Regions from separate parts of the Halobacillus sp. BAB-2008 genome, predicted to be linked through region 2. Evidence: riboswitches for the same ligand, from Rfam matches in the RefSeq annotation. Region 2 holds a riboswitch; the other holds the start of a gene.

Region 1 (10,792 bases), on a different contig from region 2:
TTTCCGATCCGCGCCCTACTACGACATTGATCACTCCTTCAGGGAATCCCGCTTCTTCAAAGAGGTCGGCAATCAAGAGCCCCGATGTCGCCGGCGCGTCAGAGGCCGGTTTAACGACGACTGTGTTTCCCGTAGCAAGTGCCGGCGCAATTGAACGAACAGCTAAATGAAGCGGGAAATTCCATGGACCAATGACACCGATCACACCTTTAGGCGAACGGTATATCCTATTCTCTTTCCCCGGAGTATTAGACGGAAGGATCTGTCCAGCCATACGGTTGGGGAACGTAGCCGATTCCCTGATAATTCCTACAGTCGCTTGAAATTCCACCTCGGCTTTAACCATCGTACTTCCCGATTCTTTGACGAGCCAGTCGACTATTTCACCTTTTCTATCTTGAACGACCTCCAGCAGGCGGTCGAAATAGCCCTGCTTTTCCCTTGGGGTTGTGTTCATCCAGTACTTCTGAGCTTGATAGGCAGCTTCATATGCTTCGTTCAAGTCTTCCTCATTTGCTGAGGGGATAGAAGCGATCGACTGTTCTGTGTAAGGATTAATATTTTCGACAAATTTATCGCTGGACCCATTCTTCCAGCGTCCGTTTATAAACTGTTTCGTAAATGTTTTAGGGCTCATTCCATTCACACTCCATTTCAAGATTTCCACAGGAGTATGATACCCTCGCATCAGATTATCCAAACGGCAGCCAACGTCTCAGCCACCTGCTGTCTGCTTTATCATATCGACATGCGGGATTCCATCCTCCAAATACACGTCGGATATTTCCTCAAAGCCGAAGGATCCATAGAAATGGCGCAGATGTTCCTGACCATGAAGAAAGATCCTTCCAACTTTCCATTCTTCCTCCAACACACGAACCGCTTCCGTCATCAGCGCCCTCGCATAGCCTTTCCCCCGATGGTCCTCTGTCACCAGGACACGACCAATCGTGTAATGGCCATCCACATTTTCCGGAGAAATAATCCGGCAGTATGCCGCTATCTCCCCATCCACCTCCAGCCACAGATGCAGAGAATCTTGATCTCTGCCGTCGACTTCCGGATAAGGGCATTCCTGCTCCACGACAAATACAGCCACCCGTGTCATTAAGATCCGGTATAATTCCTCTTTGCTAAGCTCATCAAATGATTTCCTGACCCATCTCATCTTCATCCCATCCTCACCTTTTTTCCTTTACTATATCGAAGCGGACTTTCCGATACAAAGAATTTTTTACAATTTCTTTCCGAATCGTTTTATCTGAATAATTTCAGGGAACCCGGCAATGGAAAAGGAATTAGGAGGATTGGTTATGTTCAGCAACATGCTTCCCATATCATTGAAAAAATATCTTCAGATGCCAAAGAGGCAGAGGAAGCACGAGGTGCAGATGGCTATATGGTATATGCCGTTCATCTATATCATTATGTCCCTCGTGGTCGTCGGGATCACCCTGACGCTTGACCTCGTCGTAGAAGTCAATCAATATACTCAAAACATATTTCAGATCAACGCTGAAGTTACCCGCATGCTTGTCAGTACGCTGATCGGGGGCATGCTGACGTTAAGCGCATTCACATTGAACTCCCTGCTTGTCGTCCTCACGACATTCAGCGGCCAGTTTTCACCAAGGATGCTTCTAAACTTCGTTTCGGATAAACGGACACAACATGCTCTCGGGATCTTCAACGGCAACTTCGTCTATGTATTGATTACCTTCTTATTTATCGGAAATGCCCAACGTGAATTCTTCGTAGCCGTACCGATTATTACCGTCCTGCTCACCTTTATATCTGCCGTCACATTCGTGTATTTCATCAACCATGCCACGACATGGATGCAGGTCCACAACATTACAAGCACCATGAAAAAAACGTCAGAAACAATGATTAACCAAACGCTGCATAGAGACCTTGAACCATACCGTAAAAAGAACCCGGAAGACTTGTTGGAAGCATACCAGGATGATGCCCGTCAGATTAAATCACCCGTATCCGGCTACATACAGCTGGTGGATTATCGGGAAATGATTGAACAGGCGAGAAAAGACAACATTATCGTCCATCTTCACGCTCAAGTCGGCGACTATGTATTGAAAGGGAATACACTCTTCAGCTACTGGGGGCCCGGCGCAGCGGGCAACGATTATAAAGAATATTGTTCTATGGTACATATCGGTCATAAGGAGACGGAATTGCAGGACATTCAGATGGGGATGCATAAACTGGCGGAAGTAGCGATTAAAGCACTGGGAAATGACGATCCCAAAACAGCGACCAACACGATCCATCAAATGGCCGATCTCATGCTTACCGTGGAGGACTACATCACCTTCACCCCTTATTTAATGGACCAAGAGGAACAGACGAGAGTAGTGCTTCTGTCTGAGTCGTTCGAATCCTATATTTACAGGGGATTCGGATTTATACGACATTATGCGCGCAGCAACCACCTTATCATTACGGAGTTGATCAGAGGTCTTGGGATGGTGGCAGAATCCATCGACGAATCTAAGCACCAGATGCTGTGGAAGTTCGCCTGCGATACGCTTGACCATATCGAAGAAGAAGTCATTTATACGCTTGATAAGACTTTTCTGCTGCAGGCGATGAACCACTTAGCAGAACTTACAAATAATACATTGGACTATTTCGCTATCGAACGCCGCTTTTACGACGAACTTCCAACTTCTTAAATCCGGAAAAAATAAAAAAGGAAACCCCGGACTGTAACAAGTCGAGGTTTCCTTTTTTGTATCCTTTTACAAATCAAGCGTTGCAGGCGTATCTTCCCCTTCGTTCATTAGACGAATGCTTTCCGGCATAATTTCAAGGACAATATAGTTCGGATCATCCTTCCCATCAAACCAACGGTTCATGCGCTCCGACCACAACTCTTCTTTAATTTCCTGGTCTTCACGGATTTTCGCCTGTCCTTCCACTTCCAAGTACGTATCCCCGTATCCTTCGCCTTCATAGCCGATCAGAATATGGACATTCGGATTCGCTTCAATTTCATCCGCTTTATGTGTGTCGCTGTTCGTAGGAGTATAGAATGTGAATTGTTCATCATTCCAGAATGTCATGTAACGGGTATGAGGTTTGTCATTCTTTACGGTAGCCAACGTACCGATTTTATGTTGTTCCATAATCTGCTTAATCTGGCTCTTTAATTCATCTTGTGTCAATGCAAACAAGCTCCCTTCTCCATATATGCTGCTCTGTCTTTCATACATTTCCAGTTTTCCCCGATAAACGAGAGCTAAACACAAAAATATGCCGCCGGTCATGACACAGCTCTTTAAGGGCAAGCTAAGAAGACCCGTTTCTGCACATGGATGCGCAAATTTGCATAAAATCGTTTTATCCAAAGCCTTCCTTGTTTTACACTGAAGGAAAGACAGGATTCGGGAGGAACAACCATGACTTTACAAATAAAAAATTGGAAATGGCTTTATATTGCATTGGGTTCTATATTTGTAGGGCTGCTCATCCTGATGATCAATTCAAAATCGAGCAGCTCGGAACCGTACCCGCGCGAAGAAGTAACACCGACCTTATTCATTCACGGGTTCAAAGGGGGGCCGAGGAGCTTCCAGACCATGATGGACCGGATGCAGTCCATGAATTGGGGAAAAAAAAGGATGACGGTCTATGTAGCGAACGATGGTACCCTCTCCATCCAGGGAAGCTTCCCCCAGACAAAGAACCCGTTCGTGCAGATATTGTTCGAAGATAATCGCGCCAGTATTTCCAATCAAACAAAATGGGTCGAAAACGTGATGATCCAGCTTCACTCCCGCTACAATGTTCAACAAGTAAATATTATCGGACATTCCATGGGCGGGTTAGCGTCAATCAATTATTTACTGAACGAACCTGCGGACGGCGTACCTGCCGTTAAGAAAGTTGCTGCTATCGCCAGTCCATTTAAAGGCATTCGGAAAGATTCCTATTTTGAATCCAATTACGGGGCCGCAACCGTGGATTTGAGACCAGACTCTGATGCTCTCCAGGATATGGTTAAGAATAAGGATCATTTCTCAGATAATGTAGACGTCCTTGCGGTGGCCGGAATCATCAACAAGGAGGCCCCGGAGCAGGAGCACTGGGATGGTCTTGTCCACGCCTCAAGCGTCCACGGACTGGAAGACATCGTTCCATTCGGCCGTTACTACGAAGAAAGAATTTACCAGCCTCAGGCAACCCACTCCGGCCTCCATGAGCTTGCGGAAGTCGACAGAATAGTGGCTGAATTCTTGTGGGAAACAGCACCCATGCGTTCGACAAGCGGTGAGCATCCTTAATCCAACAAAAAAAGTCCGGAGTTTGCTCCAATGCGCCTTGATGCATTGGTAAGCAACTCCGGATTGTTTTATTCTTTTTCGAAAATAAATACCCACATGAATGTAAGTGCCTGCTTTAATTCTTCTTCAAGCCCAGCCAAGAGACTGTCCTCGACACCACGCTTGTAAACCCCTTGTCCAGCTATTGATCTCCAACCTGTCTCTTCTGCCATCTTCTTCAATTCCCACGGCATCATCGTATTGCATATGACTTGTTCCCCGAACAAGCGGCGATAGCTGTTGGTCCTCGGCATTGCCGTCGGACCAAGCAGTGCGATACAAAGTCTTCCCCCAAGCTTCAGTATCCGCTTCATCTCATTAAGCCCCTGTGAAGGAATCTCCGTCCATTCCAATGAATTGACCGCCATGGCACTATCAAACGAATCATCTTCGAAAGGTAGAGCAGTTAGATCCCCTTGGACGAAGGTAAGTCCTTGTTCCCTGACTCTGGCATTCGCCTTATCAATCATGTCTTTCGACAAATCAACCCCTGTGACCTCATATCCTTCCTGCCAAAGCCGGAAAGATCCATAGCCGTCTCCACAGCCGAGGTCGGCTACTTTTCCTTTCGGGATATGATTCTCAAGAAAGGGAAGGATCGTACTTCGACTTCCTTCGTCCCACATTTCCTTGCTTTTTGAACTCCACATCCCGGCACGGTCGTCCCACTGCCTTTCTGCTTCTTTATGCCAATTGAACTTGACCATTTCCTCACTCGCCTTTCCGCTTCTTTTATATATGCTTCTTATAAAATTATACCTTACACCAATGCGCTGTGTCTGGGTTTTGATGCTTGGAGGTATTTGTTGTAGAATGGAAAAGGCTTGAATGTTATTTCGTTGTCCGTTATGATAGAAACACAAGATAAGCTAATAAAATTAATCTGAACAACTACATATAGTATTTGCGAACAGAAGATGCCACAAGGCTTAATAGGGAATCCGGTAACCAATCCGGAGCTGCCCCCGCAACTGTACGCATCCGCGAAATGGAAGATTCCACTGTGCCGCGCACGGGAAGGACCAGAGTAAGATCGGATGCCAGCCAGGAGACCTATCTTCGTTCGGCAGAGTTTCAACTTCTTCGGGGATTGAGAAGATGAAGCGATGGAACGAGGACTTTTTTGTGTCTCGCATCGTTTCATGGTTTCATCCACTCCCTTTCCCGGAGTGGATTTTTTATTTTATATGTAGATATCAGATCAAGGAGTGAAACCATGAGCGTATCAGCAATTAAAGACCAATGGAAAGAAAGATTAGAAGCTTGGAAAACCGAGTTCCCTATGCTTGATCTGGATCGCATCATCCATAAAATTCCTAACTTAGGTTTTGAACATATGACGGAACAGGACCAGCGCCACGCTCTTATTCTCGAGTGTCTGGCTGAGGTCGATGAAATGGAACCGGATTGGACATTTGCAGCCAGCAGAATGCTGCTTGAGCAGATGTATGAGGAAGCTTCCAGTAACCGCGGAACAAACAAGGAATATGAAGATTTTCATGGTCTAATCTGCACGTTGATTAAGAAAGGCATCTATTCCGAGAAGCTGCTTACATATTACTCAGAGGAAGATATATACCAATTAGAAGAAGCACTCGCCCCTGAACGTGACCATCAATTCACCTACATTGGTTTGAAGACATTGAGTGACAGATATATTGCAAGAAGTAAAGAGAAAGAAGTTTATGAACTTCCTCAAGAGCGCTTTATGATCATTGCAATGGTCTTAATGTCACAAGAAGAAGCACCAAAACGGTTGGCACTCGTAAAAGAAGCCTACTGGGCTTTGAGTCATTTATACATGACTGTAGCCACCCCGACTTTAGCAAATGCGGGGAAACGTTATGGTCAGCTGAGCTCCTGCTTCATCGATACGGTAGATGACAGCCTTCAGGGCATCTACGACAGCAACACAGACATCGCCAATCTCAGTAAGCACGGAGGAGGAATCGGAGTCTATCTCGGCAAAATCCGCAGCCGCGGCAGTGATATCCGTGGATTTAAAGGGGTTTCCTCCGGCGTCCTTCCTTGGATGAAGCAGTTAAACAATACAGCCGTGAGCGTCGATCAGCTCGGACAGCGTCAAGGTGCCGTCGCTGTATATCTTGACATATGGCATAAAGACATTTTCCCGTTTCTTGACAGCCGATTGAACAACGGAGATGAACGGCAGCGGACGCACGACCTGTTCACAGGCGTATCCATTCCGGACATCTTCATGGAAGCAGTGGAGAATCGGGAAGACTGGTACTTGTTTGACCCTCACGAAGTACGCAAAGTCATGGGATTTTCGCTGGAAGATTATTTCGATGAAAAACGCGGCGAAGGCTCTTTCAGAGATAAATACCAGGCATGTGTAGAGAACCCGGAGCTTTCCAAAGAAACTGTGCCCGCCATTGAAATTATGAAACGGATCATGGTTGGACAGTTGGAGACTGGAACACCATACATGTTCTATCGGGACGAAGTAAACCGGATGAATCCAAACAACCATGCCGGCATGATTTATTGCAGTAATCTGTGTACAGAAATAGCACAGAATCAAAGACCTACCACTCAATCCGAACAATACGTGGAAGACGGGAAGATCATTACCGTCCATAATCCTGGTGATTTCGTCGTGTGTAACCTTTCCAGCATCAATCTGGGCCGTGCGGTTCCAGCCGGTGTGCTTCCACGTTTGATTGCAATCCAAGTACGTATGCTCGACAACGTAATTGAACAAAACACCATTCCTGTACTACAGGCGCAATTGACCAATCATAAATATCGCGGCGTAGGTCTAGGAACCTTCGGCTGGGCCCACCTGCTTGCAAAGAAGAAGATTGCCTGGGAATCAGAAGAAGCACTCGCCTATACAGAGGAAGTGTACGAAGCGGTTGCTTATCACGCGATAGAAGCAAGCAGTGAGCTGGCTCAAGAAAAAGGAAGCTATCCTCTATTTGAAGGTTCTGACTGGCAGACCGGGGAATTTTTTGTTAAACGATCGTTTGACCAAGACCGCACATGGAACTGGAATGAGCTGAGAAATAAAGTAGCGGCACAAGGAATGCGGAACGGGTACCTGCTCGCTGTCGCTCCAAACTCCAGCACTTCCCTGATAGCAGGAAGCACAGCAAGCATCGATCCGATTTTCAAAAAGTTCTACTCAGAAGAGAAGAAAGACTACAAGATTCCAGTAACCGCACCAGAGCTCGATCACACGACTTACGGGTATTATAAATCCGCTTACGATATTGATCAGCATACTAGCATCAAGCAGAACAGTATCCGCCAGCGATTCATCGATCAGGCCATTTCCTTCAATATGTATGTAAGAAATACCATTCAGGCGAAAGAACTCCTCTCCCTGCATTTGGATGCATGGCGAAGCGGGATGAAGACGACATATTATACAAGATCGACTTCCAGTCAAGGCGAATACGACGACTGTGAATACTGTTCATCATAATAAGGAGGGACACCTATCATGCGCACAATAAACAAAAGAAAACTGGTGGATCATGAATCTCCCAATGCTTCAACAGGTATTGTTAACGGCAGAAGCTCGAACGTATTGAACTGGGATGATACCCGTTACGCCTGGGCTTACCCTATGTATAAGAACATGCTTTCGAACTTCTGGATACCAAACGAAATCAATATGAGCAATGATCTAAAGCAGTGGCCCGAACTTACGGAACAAGAACAGGCTTCCTTCAAGAAAATCATCGGTCTCCTTGCTTTTCTTGATTCTATCCAAACCGATTACTCAGGTAAAATAGCCGACTACCTTACAGATTCCAGCCTGTCTGCACTCATGCAGGTCCTGGCCTTTCAGGAAGTCGTTCATAACCAATCTTATTCCTATGTCCTGTCCACTCTTGTCGATCAAAGGGAACAGGAAAATATATTCGAATACTGGAAACATGACGAAGTTCTCTTAGAGCGGAATCAGTTCATCACGGATGGATATCAAACTTTCGATGAGGACCCTTCTGTTGATACCTTCTTACGTTCCATCGTTTATGATGTCGTATTAGAAGGACTATTCTTCTATGCCGGTTTCGCGTTCTTCTACAACCTGGCACGAAATAATAAAATGGTTTCTACAAGTACGATGATCAATTATATCAACAGGGACGAACAGATCCACGTCAACCTGTTTGCAAGAATATTTAAGGAAACACTGAACGAGAATGAAGAACTGGATAAGGAAGAATACCACCGCTTCGTCACGGAGACCTTCAAAGAAGCTTCCGAGTTGGAAATCAAATGGGCCCATCATATCATCGGTGACAGGTTCCCCGGCATTCCGATCCATGATTTAGAGGATTATATCCGTTTCATGGCCAACAAACGGTGTCAACAGCTCGGAGCAGAGAAACCTTTCCCTTCCTATAAGAAAAACCCATTGAAATGGATTCGCGCTTATCAGGAAGTAGATGAAGGAAAATCCGATTTCTTTGAGCAGAAGTCCAGACAATACACGAAAGTTTCCGATACGAACGGATTCGATGACTTATAAAGCTGACCGGGCCTTGTGCCCGGTTTTTTTATGTTAACTTTTCTTACATAACACTAAAAAACGCTCTTGATTTTTCAGAATATTTCATTTATAGTTATATTTATTCATTACCTTAAGTGTTAGGAAACCTAACATGATTCTAAAGGAGGACACTATTCATGAAGAAAGTAGAGGCGATCATTCGGCCGGAAGCGTTCCAGACACTACGCCACAACCTCGACGAACTAGGGGTGAAAGGACTGACAGTCTCAGAGGTGGCAGGGTGCGGACAACAGAAAGGCCAGGAAGGAATTTTCCGCGGCAACCGCTTTGAAATCAAGCTCTACCCGAAAGTGAAAGTGGAAATGGTTGTGGAAAATCATGAATTAGGTGCCATCATAGACGCAATCATGGAGTGCTGCGCAACAAACGAAGTCGGCGATGGGAAAGTGTTCGTTTCTACCATCGATGAAGTATTTCGAATCCGGACAGGAGAAACCGGAAAAGAAGCACTGGTCTAAAACCATTTTAGAAAGGAAGAAGATTATGAAAAAAATTATTCCTATATTCTTTATCGCACTCCTGGGCTTCCCTGTCGTCGCAAGTGCAGAAACGGCAGTCACAGCTGACTCTGTCCTGCAGTCCCTCGACATGGCCTGGATTATGATCGCAGCATTTCTTGTATTCTTCATGCATGCAGGATTCGCCATGGTGGAGTCGGGGTTCACACGCTCTAAAAACGCACTGAATATTCTCATGAAGAACTTCATGACAATGTCCATCGCAGCCGTCCTCTACTTTATCGTCGGTTACGGAATCATGTTCGGAACTTCAGGTGGCGGCATCATAGGTACAGACGGATTTCTCCTCAGCGGACAAGAAGATCAAATCGGATTCTTCGTTTTCCAAGCTGTTTTCGCAGCCACGTGTGCCACCATTATTTCCGGCGCCGTTGCTGAACGCATGAAACTAGGCTCTTATCTTATACTTACCCTTTTCATGACAGGTTTGATTTACCCGGTTGTAGGACACTGGATTTGGGGCGGCGGATGGATTTCCGAGCTCGGTTTCGTAGACTTCGCCGGTTCTACCGTGGTACACATGACCGGCGCTGTAGGAGCACTTGTTACCGTCCTGTTCCTGGGGCCTCGACTCGGCAAATACAGTGGAAAGACAGTGAACGTCATCCCTGGTCATAACATTCCATTAGGAGCACTTGGTGTATTCATTCTTTGGTTCGGCTGGTTCGGATTTAACGGAGGGAGCACACTTGCTGCCGACCCTTCCCTCGTACCTTCCGTCATCGCAACCACCCTGCTGTCAGCTTCTGCAGGTATCATCGGATCGGCCTTCTATTCTTACGCGAAATTTAAGCGTATCGATGCATCCTTAACTCTGAACGGAGCACTGGCAGGTCTTGTAGGTATCACAGCAGGGGCAGCCAACGTTTCCTTAATCGGTTCTGTTATCATCGGTTTAATCGCAGGCGTCATCCTTGTTGAATCTGTTCAATTCCTTGACCGCGTCGTTCGTGTGGATGATCCTGTAGGAGCCATCGCCGTTCACGGTATCTGCGGGATTTGGGGAACACTCGCTGTAGGCTTCTTCTCTATTGAAGGGGGATTGTTCTACGGGGACGGCTTCCGTTTACTGGGTATCCAAGCCGTAGGAATCCTCGCGGTAATTGCATGGACAGTTGTCGCAACCGGCATCGTTGTTTTCCTTATCAAGAGCACAATCGGCATTCGCGTCTCCCGGCAAGAAGAGATTTCCGGGCTTGATTTTGCCGAACATGGGTCTTCCGCTTACGAATCCAGCAGAGGAATCTTTAACGAAAACCCTGTCCTTGATAACGATTTTGGAGTAGGGCTTCTTCATCGCCTCGATGGATTACAGAACGAACAAACAGCTCCTCCGAAAGAAGAAAGAACAGCTCAATAAACCCATCCCGCCCTCTCAT
Region 2 (10,792 bases):
AGCCCTTACTTCCCCGGTCGCCTGCGGATGTGTTCCGCCGCAGCCATTATAATCAACGCCCGGAATCATGACGAGACGGACATTTTCCGTGACGGCGAGTTTCTTACGCAAAGGATGCTTCCCCGCCTCTTCCGCCGTCATCCATGCTGTTTCCACCTTAATATTTTTCAGGATCAAGCGGTTGACCTCTGCTTCCGCTTCTGCAAGCGTTTCTTCCAGAAGCTCAGAAGTATCCAAATCGATCGTCACCGTTTCCTCACCCAGATGGAAGCTGGTCGTCTGCCACTGAAAACGATCTTCCATGACTGCAGAAAGGATATGCTGCCCGCAATGCTGCTGCATATGGTCAAAGCGTCTGGCCCAGTCAATTTCCCCATGGACGGTACCTCCGACGACCATCGGCTCCTCCAAATAATGACGGATATCGCCGTCCACTTCTTCCACACCTGAAACCGGTGCTCCGTTCAAAGCTCCTCGATCACTCGGCTGACCGCCGCCGGTTGGATAAAAGGCTGTTTCTTCAAGTATGACGAAAAATCCGTTATCATCCTGCCCGGTACGGGCAATGGTTGTATCAAATGCTGTCAAATAAGCATCTTCATAATATAATTTCCGTGTCATATACTTTCCTCCTATGTATATCCTACGGGAATCGTAGCATTTTTTCACATGGTGCCGCCACATATTTCCCGGGAAATCGACGAAACAATAAAGAAGACTCCGCTGTTTCCAGCAGAGCCTTCGAGAGTCTTCCTGATAATTATAAAGATCCTACAGCATCGCGGACGGTCGTATTTCCCCCGACCACTTGGAATTCCTTACCGATTGTCGCCTCATTTTCCAATGTCGCAAGAATGACGCTCGCCACGTCTTCACGGGAAATTTCCCCGCGTTCGACTTTCTCTGCCGCTTCCACTTCACCCGTACCCGCATCGTTCGTCAACATTCCCGGGTGGATGATCGTGTAATCCAGATCCGTTCGTCGCAGCCAGTCATCTGCATAGTGCTTCGCAATGACATAAGGAGCGAAAGAAGCCGGTGCTTCCTGAATCGCTTCCCGCGTCGTATCGAAAGAACTGATCATGACGTAGCGCTTCACACCTGCCTGCTTCGATGCTTCGATCGTCTTCACCGCACCGTCAAGGTCGATCATTACTGTTTTATCAGGGCCGGTATTCGGACCGGATCCCGCTGTAAATACGACAGCGTCCACTCCTTTAAACGCTTTTGCAATGGTTTCCGTGTCGTCTTCCAAGTCAATAAGGACCGTTTCGGCTCCTAAATCTTTGAAGTAGGACGCCTGCTCCTCTTTGCGGATCATAGCGACGGCTTCTACTTTTTCGCTGTCCTGGATTTTCTCAACCAGATGTTTACCGACTTGACCATTTGCACCTACTACAAGAACTTTCACTCTCACTCATCCTTTCTATGGAAAACATACATGGTATAGTTTGTTCACCTGTAAGATATGTAACCTTTTTTTATAAAAAGCAAACATCCCAGCTGTTCCTACCACGGGGAAGAAAGGAAAATATTGTTTATTTCTGGATTGTTTGATATATTGAACTGTGACAACTGAATACGTTTTGATTCGGGTGCAGGCGCACAAATGCTGCCTGCTTAAAAGGGAAACCGGTGAAAAGCCGGTGCTGTCCCGCAACTGTAATTGGGAGCGAACTGAAGGACCACTGTCCCCGCCATCAGGTGGGAATGGGAAGGGTTCAGGGAGCGATGATCATAAGCCAGGAGACCTGCCCGTTTCAGCGAGCATCATGTACCTACGAGGATAGGGGGTGTGAAGTGCCGTTTCAGGAGAAGGATGGATACGCATGGCTGCGGATCTTATTTGCTTTTCCTAGGAAGAACGCAGCTTGACAACTTCTTGGGGAAGTTGTTTTTTTATTGGCTTTATTTCCGAATGAAATAGAGGTGTCTCTATGAATGATCCGATAGACAGCTATATCGACCTTTTTAAAGCATCTATTATGAATCAGTTCTACGCCTCTCTTCCAAGTACACTGGAGGAGACGTTCGAACAATGGCAGAAGGAATGCCGTGACTCGGAGGAACGAATTCGTTTAGAAAAAGCATACGCCCTTGTCCGCGAAGAACTTTTCGGTAAGCATTCGCTGTCCTGATCTTATTTTTGTAAGCGGTTACTATAAGGAGGATGTCTATGCCTGATCAAATGATCTATCGACCTGGTCTTGATGGTGTGATTGCTGCTGAGACGCAGCTTTCCTACCTGGATACAGAGAAAGAGGAAATTGTCATCCGCGGCTATGAACTGATTGAGCTTGCCGGCTGTAAGACCTATACAGACTTGATTCATCTTCTGCTTCACGGCAGTCTCCCTGCAGGTGCAGAACGATCAAATATCGAAGCTAATTTAATAAAGGAATATTCCCTGCCGCAAGGTTTTTTTACGCTTTTCGAAAAGCTTCCGTCCTCTACACACCCGATGGATGCGCTGCGCACAGGTGTTTCCGCCCTTGCCGGTCACGATGAAAGGCTGGAAGACCGCTCACCGGAGGTCATGCGTACGACAGCGCTGCGTTTATTGGCTAAAATTCCGAACATCGTCGCTAACAGTTACCACATCCTGCAGCAGGAACCGGTCATCGAGCCCACGGAGGAACTCTCTTACAGCGCGAATTTCTTATACATGATCACCGGTACGATACCATCGGAGCAGGAGGTGAAGTTCTTCGACCTTTCCCTGTTGCTCTACAGCGAGCACGAAATGCCGAACTCGACCTTCACCGCCCGGGTCATCGCATCGACGAATGCCGACCTGTATGGTGCCTTGACCGGTGCCGTCGCCTCCTTAAAAGGGAATCTTCACGGCGGTGCGAATGAAGCGGTCATGCATATGCTGCTTGAAGGCAAGACGACCGACGGATTCCGTCACCTGCTCTATGAAAAGCTCCAGAAGAAAGAAAAGGTGATGGGATTCGGTCATCGAGTGTATAGGAATCGCATGGACCCACGGGCTTCCCTCATGAAAGAAGCTCTTCGGGAACTCGCAAAAGAAAAAAAACGTGAAGACCTGTTTGACATGTGCGAAGCAGGAGAAGCCGTCATGAAAGAAGAAAAAAATCTATATCCGAATCTGGATTACTACGCTGCTCCTGTCTATTACCTTCTTTCTGTTCCAATCGCTTTGTACACGCCGATCTTCTTTGCTGCAAGAACCCTCGGCCTCTGTGCCCATGTCACAGAACAATACGCCAACAACAAGTTGTTCCGTCCCCGTGTCCTTTATTCCGGCCCGCGGGATCTGCATCCATAAAGGAAGAAAGCCGGGCTGCCTGCCCGGCTGTATGGTACATATTCTTTGTAAAGGTGGAGATGAAATGGAAGAAGTGAAAATGAATACCCTCAAGGAAACCGATCCATTATTGGAGGAAATCGCTGCTTATGCGGTTCACGAAGAAGTTACCAGCGAGGAAGCGTTGCAGACAGCCCAGTACGTCCTGATGGATTCGCTTGGCTGCGGGTTTCTCGCCCTTCGATACCCGGAATGCACGAAACACCTCGGTCCCATCGTTCCTGGTACTATCGTTCCTGACGGCTCGCGTGTCCCGGGGACTTCCTATGAATTGGATCCTGTTCATGCCGCCTTCAATATCAGCTGTATGATTCGTTGGCTCGACTACAATGACACGTGGCTCGCTGCCGAGTGGGGGCATCCCTCCGACAACCTGGGAGGAATCCTGGCCATCGCCGACTATATCAGCAGGAGGCGACTGGCCGCAGGGGAAGCTCCGCTCCACATGAAGGACGTGCTCGTGAACATGGTGAAGGCCCACGAAATTCAAGGTGTCCTTGCACTTGAGAACAGCCTGAACAGAGAAGGTTTGGACCACGTCCTTTACGTAAAAGTCGCAACAGCCGCCGTTGTTACAGCGATGCTCGGCGGGACGAAGGAAGAAGTCACCGATGCCGTCTCGCAGGCATGGGTCGATAATTCCAGTCTCCGCACATACCGCCACGCGCCAAACACCGGATCACGGAAATCCTGGGCTGCCGGTGATGCGACAAGCAGGGGTGTCCGTCTGGCTTTAATGACGAGAAAAGGAGAAATGGGATATCCCACAGCACTATCTGCGCCAGGGTGGGGCTTTCAGGATGTCCTGTTCAGCGGGAAAAAGCTGACACTGGCCCGCCCGCTCGGTTCCTATGTCATGGAGAATATCCTGTTTAAAATCGCATACCCAGCCGAGTTTCATGCCCAGACGGCTGCGGAAGCCGCCGTCCAGCTCCACACGGAAGTAAAAGACAGACTTTCCGACATTGCCAGGATTACCATCACAACCCATGAATCGGCGATTCGGATCATTGATAAGAAAGGACCGCTGCACAACCCTGCGGATCGCGATCACTGCCTGCAGTACATCACAGCTGTCGGATTGATTTACGGCACCCTGAACGCCGACCACTATGAAGATGACACGGCCCGGAATCCGGATATCGACCGACTAAGAGGGTTGATGACAACGGTGGAGTGCGAGGAATACAGCCGCGATTACCTCGATCCGGATAAACGTTCGATCGCCAATGCTGTTCAGGTATTCTTTACAGACGGTTCCTGCACTGAACAAGTGGCAATTGAATACCCCCTTGGCCACCGCAGACGCCGGGATGAGGGAATCCCGCTTCTTTTGAACAAGTTCCAGGACAATTTGAAGACACGCTTCCCATTCCGTCAGGTGAACCGGATTATGAATCGATGTGAGGATTACGACCAATTAGTCGATACATCCGTGCCTCAATTCATGGAATTATTCCGTATATAAGGAGGAGAACGTATCATGACATGGATAGTGGAACCTACATCGACCCAGCCGGAACGAGCAGCAGCGTTCAAGCGATTGATGGAAGAACAGGAACTGCTCAGGATTCCCGGTGCCCATGACGGCATGTCTGCCAAAATAGCCAAAGACGTCGGGTTCAAGGCCCTTTACTTATCAGGTGCCGCCTATACTGCCAGCCGTGCACTGCCCGACCTCGGCATGATTTACTCCAACGAAATGGCAGCAAAGGCACAAGAGTTGATCCGTGCCTCCGACCTTCCCTTACTTGTCGATATCGACACCGGATACGGCGGGACCATCACCGTCGCCCGCGCAGCGATGGAAATGGTAGAGGCAGGAGTTGCTGCCGTTCAAATCGAGGATCAGCAGCTCCCGAAGAAGTGCGGCCACTTAAACGGAAAAACACTTGTCGATACAGAAGAGATGATGCAGAAAATCCGCACGATTAAAGAAACGGCTCCTACCCTCCTGGTCGTCGCCAGAACAGATGCTAAGTCAGTGGAAGGAATGGATGCGGCGGTCGAACGTGCGAATGATTATGTAAAAGCGGGCGCAGATGCTGTTTTTCCAGAGGCTTTGACAAGCGAGGAAGATTTCAAAAAGGCGTCCGATGCCATTCACGCCCCTCTTCTGGCCAACATGACGGAATTCGGGAAAACCCCGTATTTCACCGGGGAAGACTTCGAGGCATTCGGAATGAACATGGTGATTTATCCTGTCACCTCCCTTCGCGTCGCTGCTAAAGCCTACGAACGGATTTTCACGGAAATCCTGACCCAAGACACACAAAAGCACAAATTGTCCGACATGCAGTCCCGTGAAGAGTTATACGAAACGATCAACTATTATGATTATGAAGCACTGGACAAGAAAGTAGCCAAAACCATCCTCCCTGAAATCGGAAGGGAATCAAAATCATAAAAAAAGCCCCGGGATGCCTCTCCCGGGGCTTTTCATCAGCCGCGATGCTTGATCGCAAGGCCTTTCAGGAAATTCCTCGCATACTTATCGCCGCATGGTTTGTAGTTTTTATGCCCTTCTTTTCTAAGCAGCGCACTCAATTCGCCTTTTGTTATCGTCACACCGGCAAGTCCGATGATGTCGATCACATCTTCGTTGGTGAGTTTCAATGCTATTTTCACTTTCTTCAGCATGACGTTATTGACGCTGGAATAGTTCTTGATGGAACGGTCCGGTTTGACAGGGGTGCCATCCTTAGAAAGCTGAGGGCCCCTTTCAAATGTAATCAACCCGTTCAGGAAGGACTCCAACATGCTGTTCGTACACTTGATATGCATCTCGTCCTCGTACGCTTCATCATCGTATTCCTCATACTCTTCCTCCGGCTTGGTGAGAACTTTACGCACGTCCTCTTTCGTCAGCTCTACACCGCCGAGCTTGAATATTTCAACCATGTCCATGTCGCGGATATCGAGGGCATATCGCAGCCGTATCAATATATCATTATTATCCATATCATAACCTCCATGTAGTGTCGCGGATTCTTTTGCAGCAAAAGACGACCGGCCTGTTAAAGGACTATTTTAACACAAGTATCCCATTATCCATATCCCCTTCATCTTACCCAAGAACACACCGAAAAAACCGCCCCCGTAGCGGGAAGCGGTCTATCGGGTTACGTCTCTGTTTTCAGCAGCCGCCTTAGTATTTTTCCTGCGCTCGTCTGCGGCAGCGAGCGGCGGATTTCGATGGCTGAAGGTACCTTGTAGCGGGCCATATGCTCCTTGGCCCATCCTGTCAGCTCTTCTTCCGTTACGTCGGCCTCCTGCTTCAGAACGAGGAACGCCTTCACAACCTCCCCTTTTCGCTCATCCGGGATACCGATGACGGCTGCCTGTACGACAGCCGGGTGCTTCTTCCACAGCGATTCCACATCTTCCGGGAAAATACTGAACCCGGAGGACTTGATCATCTCCTTACTCCGACCTTGAAAATACAGATAGCCGTCCTCATCGAAGTAACCGATATCGCCCGTATGCAGCCAATCATCCTTCCTAACCTCTGCTGTAGCCTCCGGACGATTCCAGTAGCCCTTAAACACACCCGGGCTTCGGATAACAATCTCCCCGGACTCCCCTGGTGGACAAGCTTCTCCTGTCCATGGATCATGGATCTCTATCCTGGAACCAGGAACCGGAACGCCGACGGAACCGAATTTCACCTTTTCCGCAGGCATATACGTATCGACCGTATATGATTCACTCAAGCCGTACGATGCTTCAAACAAACGGCACCCCGGCGCTAGCTCCTTCCACCTTTCCGCAAGACTATCCGTCACCGGCATACCGAAACTGGTACACAGGTTCAACCGCAAGTGTTCAAGCGTTCCTTCTGTTCCCATGTCAAGTATCGCTTCATTCATCGGTGCGGTGCTGTACCAGACCGTCACTTCATAATGTTTAAGCATCCTCAACGTTTCAACCGGATCAAAGCGTTCCATCAACACACACGGAGCCCCTGTGTAGACAGGGATATTCACGCCCATCACCATTCCCGCTATATGGCACAGCGGCATGACCGCAAGCCACGTTTCCCGATTCTCCACTCCGTTGGCGCTGACTGCAGCCGCCGTTTTGTAAAGGGCATTGCCGTAGGTAAGCATGGCCGCTTTCGGACGCCCGGTCGTCCCGGATGTAAAAGCAAGCAGAGCGGTCTCATCCATATCAACGGCGGTTGGCTTTTGTAACGAAGGGCCTTCAAGAAGGACATCTCTCCATGCTACTTCCCGCTGCTGCAGGGTTGAATCCTTCTCTGAAACGGCGTCTGCTCGGTACTCGCTGTTTCGAACGGCAATGACACGGGCGAGCGTATGCTCCATTTTTCTCACTTCCGAAAGCAGTTCGCTGCCCGCGAAAACGGCGCACATTCCTACTTCTTCCACGAAGTAATCCAACTCTCCAGCCTTATACATCGGACTGAGCGGACAGACGACTGCCCCGATGTACTGAATGGCATAATGAGCGATCACGTATGGTGGTCCGTTCTGCATGAAAAGCCCGATCCGATCGCCTTTTGTAAATCCAGCGGAGGTTAAGAACCCTGCGACCTTCTGAACCTGCTCCAGCACGTCTCTCCAGTTCCAAGCCTTTCCGTAGTAAATGTACGCCGGATCGGTCGGACGCTCCCTGGCATGGTCCTGTAAGTATTCCGTCAAAGGTTTCTTCCCCTTTTTATACATCACCGTATCGTTTCGTCCCTGCTTCTTCATTCCATCCCTCCTACTGCGACATCGGCCAATCAGCGAGACGTCTGTCGCTTTTCACTGGACCGGAAGCCGTCGCCGATCGAAGGAAACGGAGAAGAAAGGAACGGGTATCTTCCGGTTCAATAATATCTTCAATCAGAAATTTGGCTGCTGCCTTCATCGGGGAGCTGTCGAAATTCCACTGCTCTAAATATTTGGCTCGTTCCTGCTTCGGATCTTCTGCCTGTTGAATATGCTTTCCATACACCACATTCACACCGACCTCAGGACCGGTGAAGTTGATTTCCGCCTCCGGCCAGGCAGCGACGACGTCTGCTCCCATTCCGGGTCCGCACATATTTCCATAAGCGGCTCCAATACTCTTTCGGAGAACGACCGAGTATTTCGGCACCGTCGACTTAGCAAGGGCCGTGTTCCAGTTCATAATCTTCGAAGCCATCTTCCGCTTCTCCGCCTGGCTGCTGATCCGGAAACCAGGCGTGTCATGAAGAAAGACGAGGGGAATATGGTAGGAATCGCACAGGCAGATGAAATCCACCGCTTTATCACATTCCTCCGGTCCAGGTGCACCTGCCATCTGCATCGGTTGGTTTGCGACGATCCCGATTACCTGCCCGTCCAGACGCGCAAAACCGGTGATCAGTGCTTTTCCGTAAAACGATCGGTATTCCATGAACGTATGCAGATCGAACAGAGCTGCGATAACCGCCCTCACATCATAAGGGCGCCGCAAATTGGCAGGTACGATGTCCGTTACATCAATCCTCCGATCGCCATCCCCGCTGTGCACGACCGGCGGGGTGTCTTCTGCATTGGAAGGTAGGTAACGGAAAAATGTGCGCAGCATCTCGATGGCATCTTCCTCAGTTTCCGCTATGTGATCGATGTGACCCGTGTGGACGGCATGGACGCCTGTTCCGCCAAGATCGTCCGCTGTCAGTCGCTCCCCGCTTGCCATTTCGAGCATCCTTGGTCCTGCTACGGCCATCCCCGTTCCCTTCACCTGAGTGACAAAATCGGAGGTGACGGCCATCCATGTCGGACCGCCGTAGCATTCTCCAAGTATGGCAGTCAGGACCGGTGTTTCCCTCCCATGATCGAGCATGCAGCGAGGGAACAGTTTGTCACTGATGCCGTCGGAACCCATCCCGTCCGGCATTCGCAGTCCTCCGCCTTCACATAAGTTGAACAGCGGCAGCTTTCGTTTCTTCGCATAGGAATAGAAGAACTCATTCTTTCGCAGGTGTACTTCCCCCTCTGTTCCGGACAGCACGCGGACGTCCATCGCCTGAACGACCGCCTCTCTCCCTTCCACGCGGATCATGCCGCCGATCAGTCCGTCTGCCGGTGTCCGCTCTTCCATACCAGGTACCGGAGAATGTGCGGCCGCCCCTAGTTCCCAGAACGACCCGGCATCCGCAAGCAGATCGACTCGTTCCCTTGCACTTAATTTCCGCTGTTTCACTAAGCTTTCCTGTTTTCCCTCCACTATCGTATCCCCCTCACATACTAACCAGTCGGTATGTTTCGATTATACGTTTACTGTTCTGAAAATTCAATTATATTCCAAGTCAAATAAAGACGCTCCTCTCTTCCAAAGGAGCGCCTACTTATCTTCTTCCGGACGATACGTTTTCGTGAGATAGATCACGACGGTAAAGAAACATCCTCCGAAAATAAAACCGAGCTTCAGCCATACGTTCGGAGCAATGAAAAAAGCGGAGAAAAGAAAGGAAAACCATATCATGATCAGGACAGATACCTTCGCTTTGACAGGAATTCCTCTGCCCGATTTATAATTTTGGATATAGGAACCGAACCATTTATTCGTCATCAGCCAATTGTACAGACGGTCGGAACTGCGCACATAGCAAGCTGCTGTCAACAGCAGGAACGGTGTCGTCGGAACCAGAGGGAGAACGATTCCCAACACGCCAAGACCGAGTGATATACTGCCAATGACGATCAACAGTACCTTTACAAACTGTTTCATCGATTAACCCCTTACTACATTCGTCGTATCTCTTCTTATGTTAACCTGATTCCCTTCATAATTTCCATTCGTAACCGTCAGTAATTGTTTCCATACAAAAAAAGGCCGCCCTACGCCAAAGGTGCGACCTATTAATACCTTCTTTCCTTTATATATGAAAGAAACTTCAGATTCCTCTAGTTCACGGTAATGGCTTTCTCTTTATGGGTATGCCAGTCCCCTTTTTCCACATGCAGCTTCACTTGATAGGTTCCGGATTCCGGGAACACATAGTCAGCCGTATACGTCTCTCCCGCTTCCTCCGCATCGACGAAATCATGGGACTCTTCCCCTTCTTTCCACACTTCGAAACGGACGTCCGCACCTTCCACCGGCGCTTCTGCTTCCATCAGATGCGCGGTCAAGGTCGTCTCTCCCCCTTTTTCAACAGGCTCCTCCATCATGATATGGACCATCCCACCTTCCTCTTCCGAAGGCTCTTTCTGTGCAGAATCGACATCTCCGATGACAAGCTCGTCCTTCGGCATGTTGTGAGATCCTCTTGCCTGGACGTGGGAAACGACATAGTACAGACCCGCTTCCTCTACAGAGGTCTCCACCTCATACATTCCGTCCCCCGTTGATTCGCCTTCGAGCATTTTGTGGTCTTCCTCATCCTGACCGTCCTGCCACATCTCGAATTGGACCTCGTCGGCATCATTTACAGCTTCTTCCCCTTTCGTTACATGGGCCTGTAAGGTGAAAGTGTCACCAGGT

What was found. A riboswitch is a leader RNA that binds a small molecule or an ion and turns the genes downstream of it on or off. The one in region 2 is predicted to bind cobalamin.
Region 1: it holds a riboswitch for cobalamin, as region 2 does, so the genes downstream of both, D479_RS09520 (ribonucleoside-diphosphate reductase subunit alpha) here and D479_RS05145 (hypothetical protein) in region 2, are expected to answer to the same signal.

The regions. Positions count from the first base shown of each region.
Region 1 is NZ_ANPF01000038.1:9,129-19,920, forward strand. Features, by position in the region: gene D479_RS09490 (aldehyde dehydrogenase family protein) at 1-637, opposite strand, end outside; gene D479_RS09495 (GNAT family N-acetyltransferase) at 716-1,174, opposite strand; gene D479_RS09500 (DUF2254 domain-containing protein) at 1,314-2,696, shown strand; gene D479_RS09505 (pyridoxamine 5'-phosphate oxidase family protein) at 2,763-3,188, opposite strand; gene D479_RS09510 (alpha/beta fold hydrolase) at 3,423-4,307, shown strand; gene D479_RS09515 (class I SAM-dependent methyltransferase) at 4,376-5,053, opposite strand; cobalamin riboswitch at 5,245-5,422, shown strand; gene D479_RS09520 (ribonucleoside-diphosphate reductase subunit alpha) at 5,563-7,797, shown strand; gene D479_RS09525 (ribonucleotide-diphosphate reductase subunit beta) at 7,816-8,853, shown strand; gene D479_RS09530 (P-II family nitrogen regulator) at 9,012-9,353, shown strand; gene D479_RS09535 (ammonium transporter) at 9,376-10,773, shown strand.
Region 2 is NZ_ANPF01000018.1:15,057-25,848, reverse strand. Features, by position in the region: gene D479_RS05155 (DHHA1 domain-containing protein) at 1-621, opposite strand, end outside; gene D479_RS05150 (SDR family oxidoreductase) at 761-1,411, opposite strand; cobalamin riboswitch at 1,577-1,774, shown strand; gene D479_RS05145 (hypothetical protein) at 1,938-2,138, shown strand; gene mmgD (citrate synthase) at 2,177-3,292, shown strand; gene D479_RS05135 (bifunctional 2-methylcitrate dehydratase/aconitate hydratase) at 3,357-4,799, shown strand; gene prpB (methylisocitrate lyase) at 4,815-5,738, shown strand; gene D479_RS05125 (DUF1456 family protein) at 5,774-6,292, opposite strand; gene D479_RS05120 (class I adenylate-forming enzyme family protein) at 6,454-8,046, opposite strand; gene D479_RS05115 (carboxyl transferase domain-containing protein) at 8,057-9,532, opposite strand; gene D479_RS05110 (YbaN family protein) at 9,650-10,036, opposite strand; gene D479_RS05105 (FixH family protein) at 10,213-10,792, opposite strand, start outside.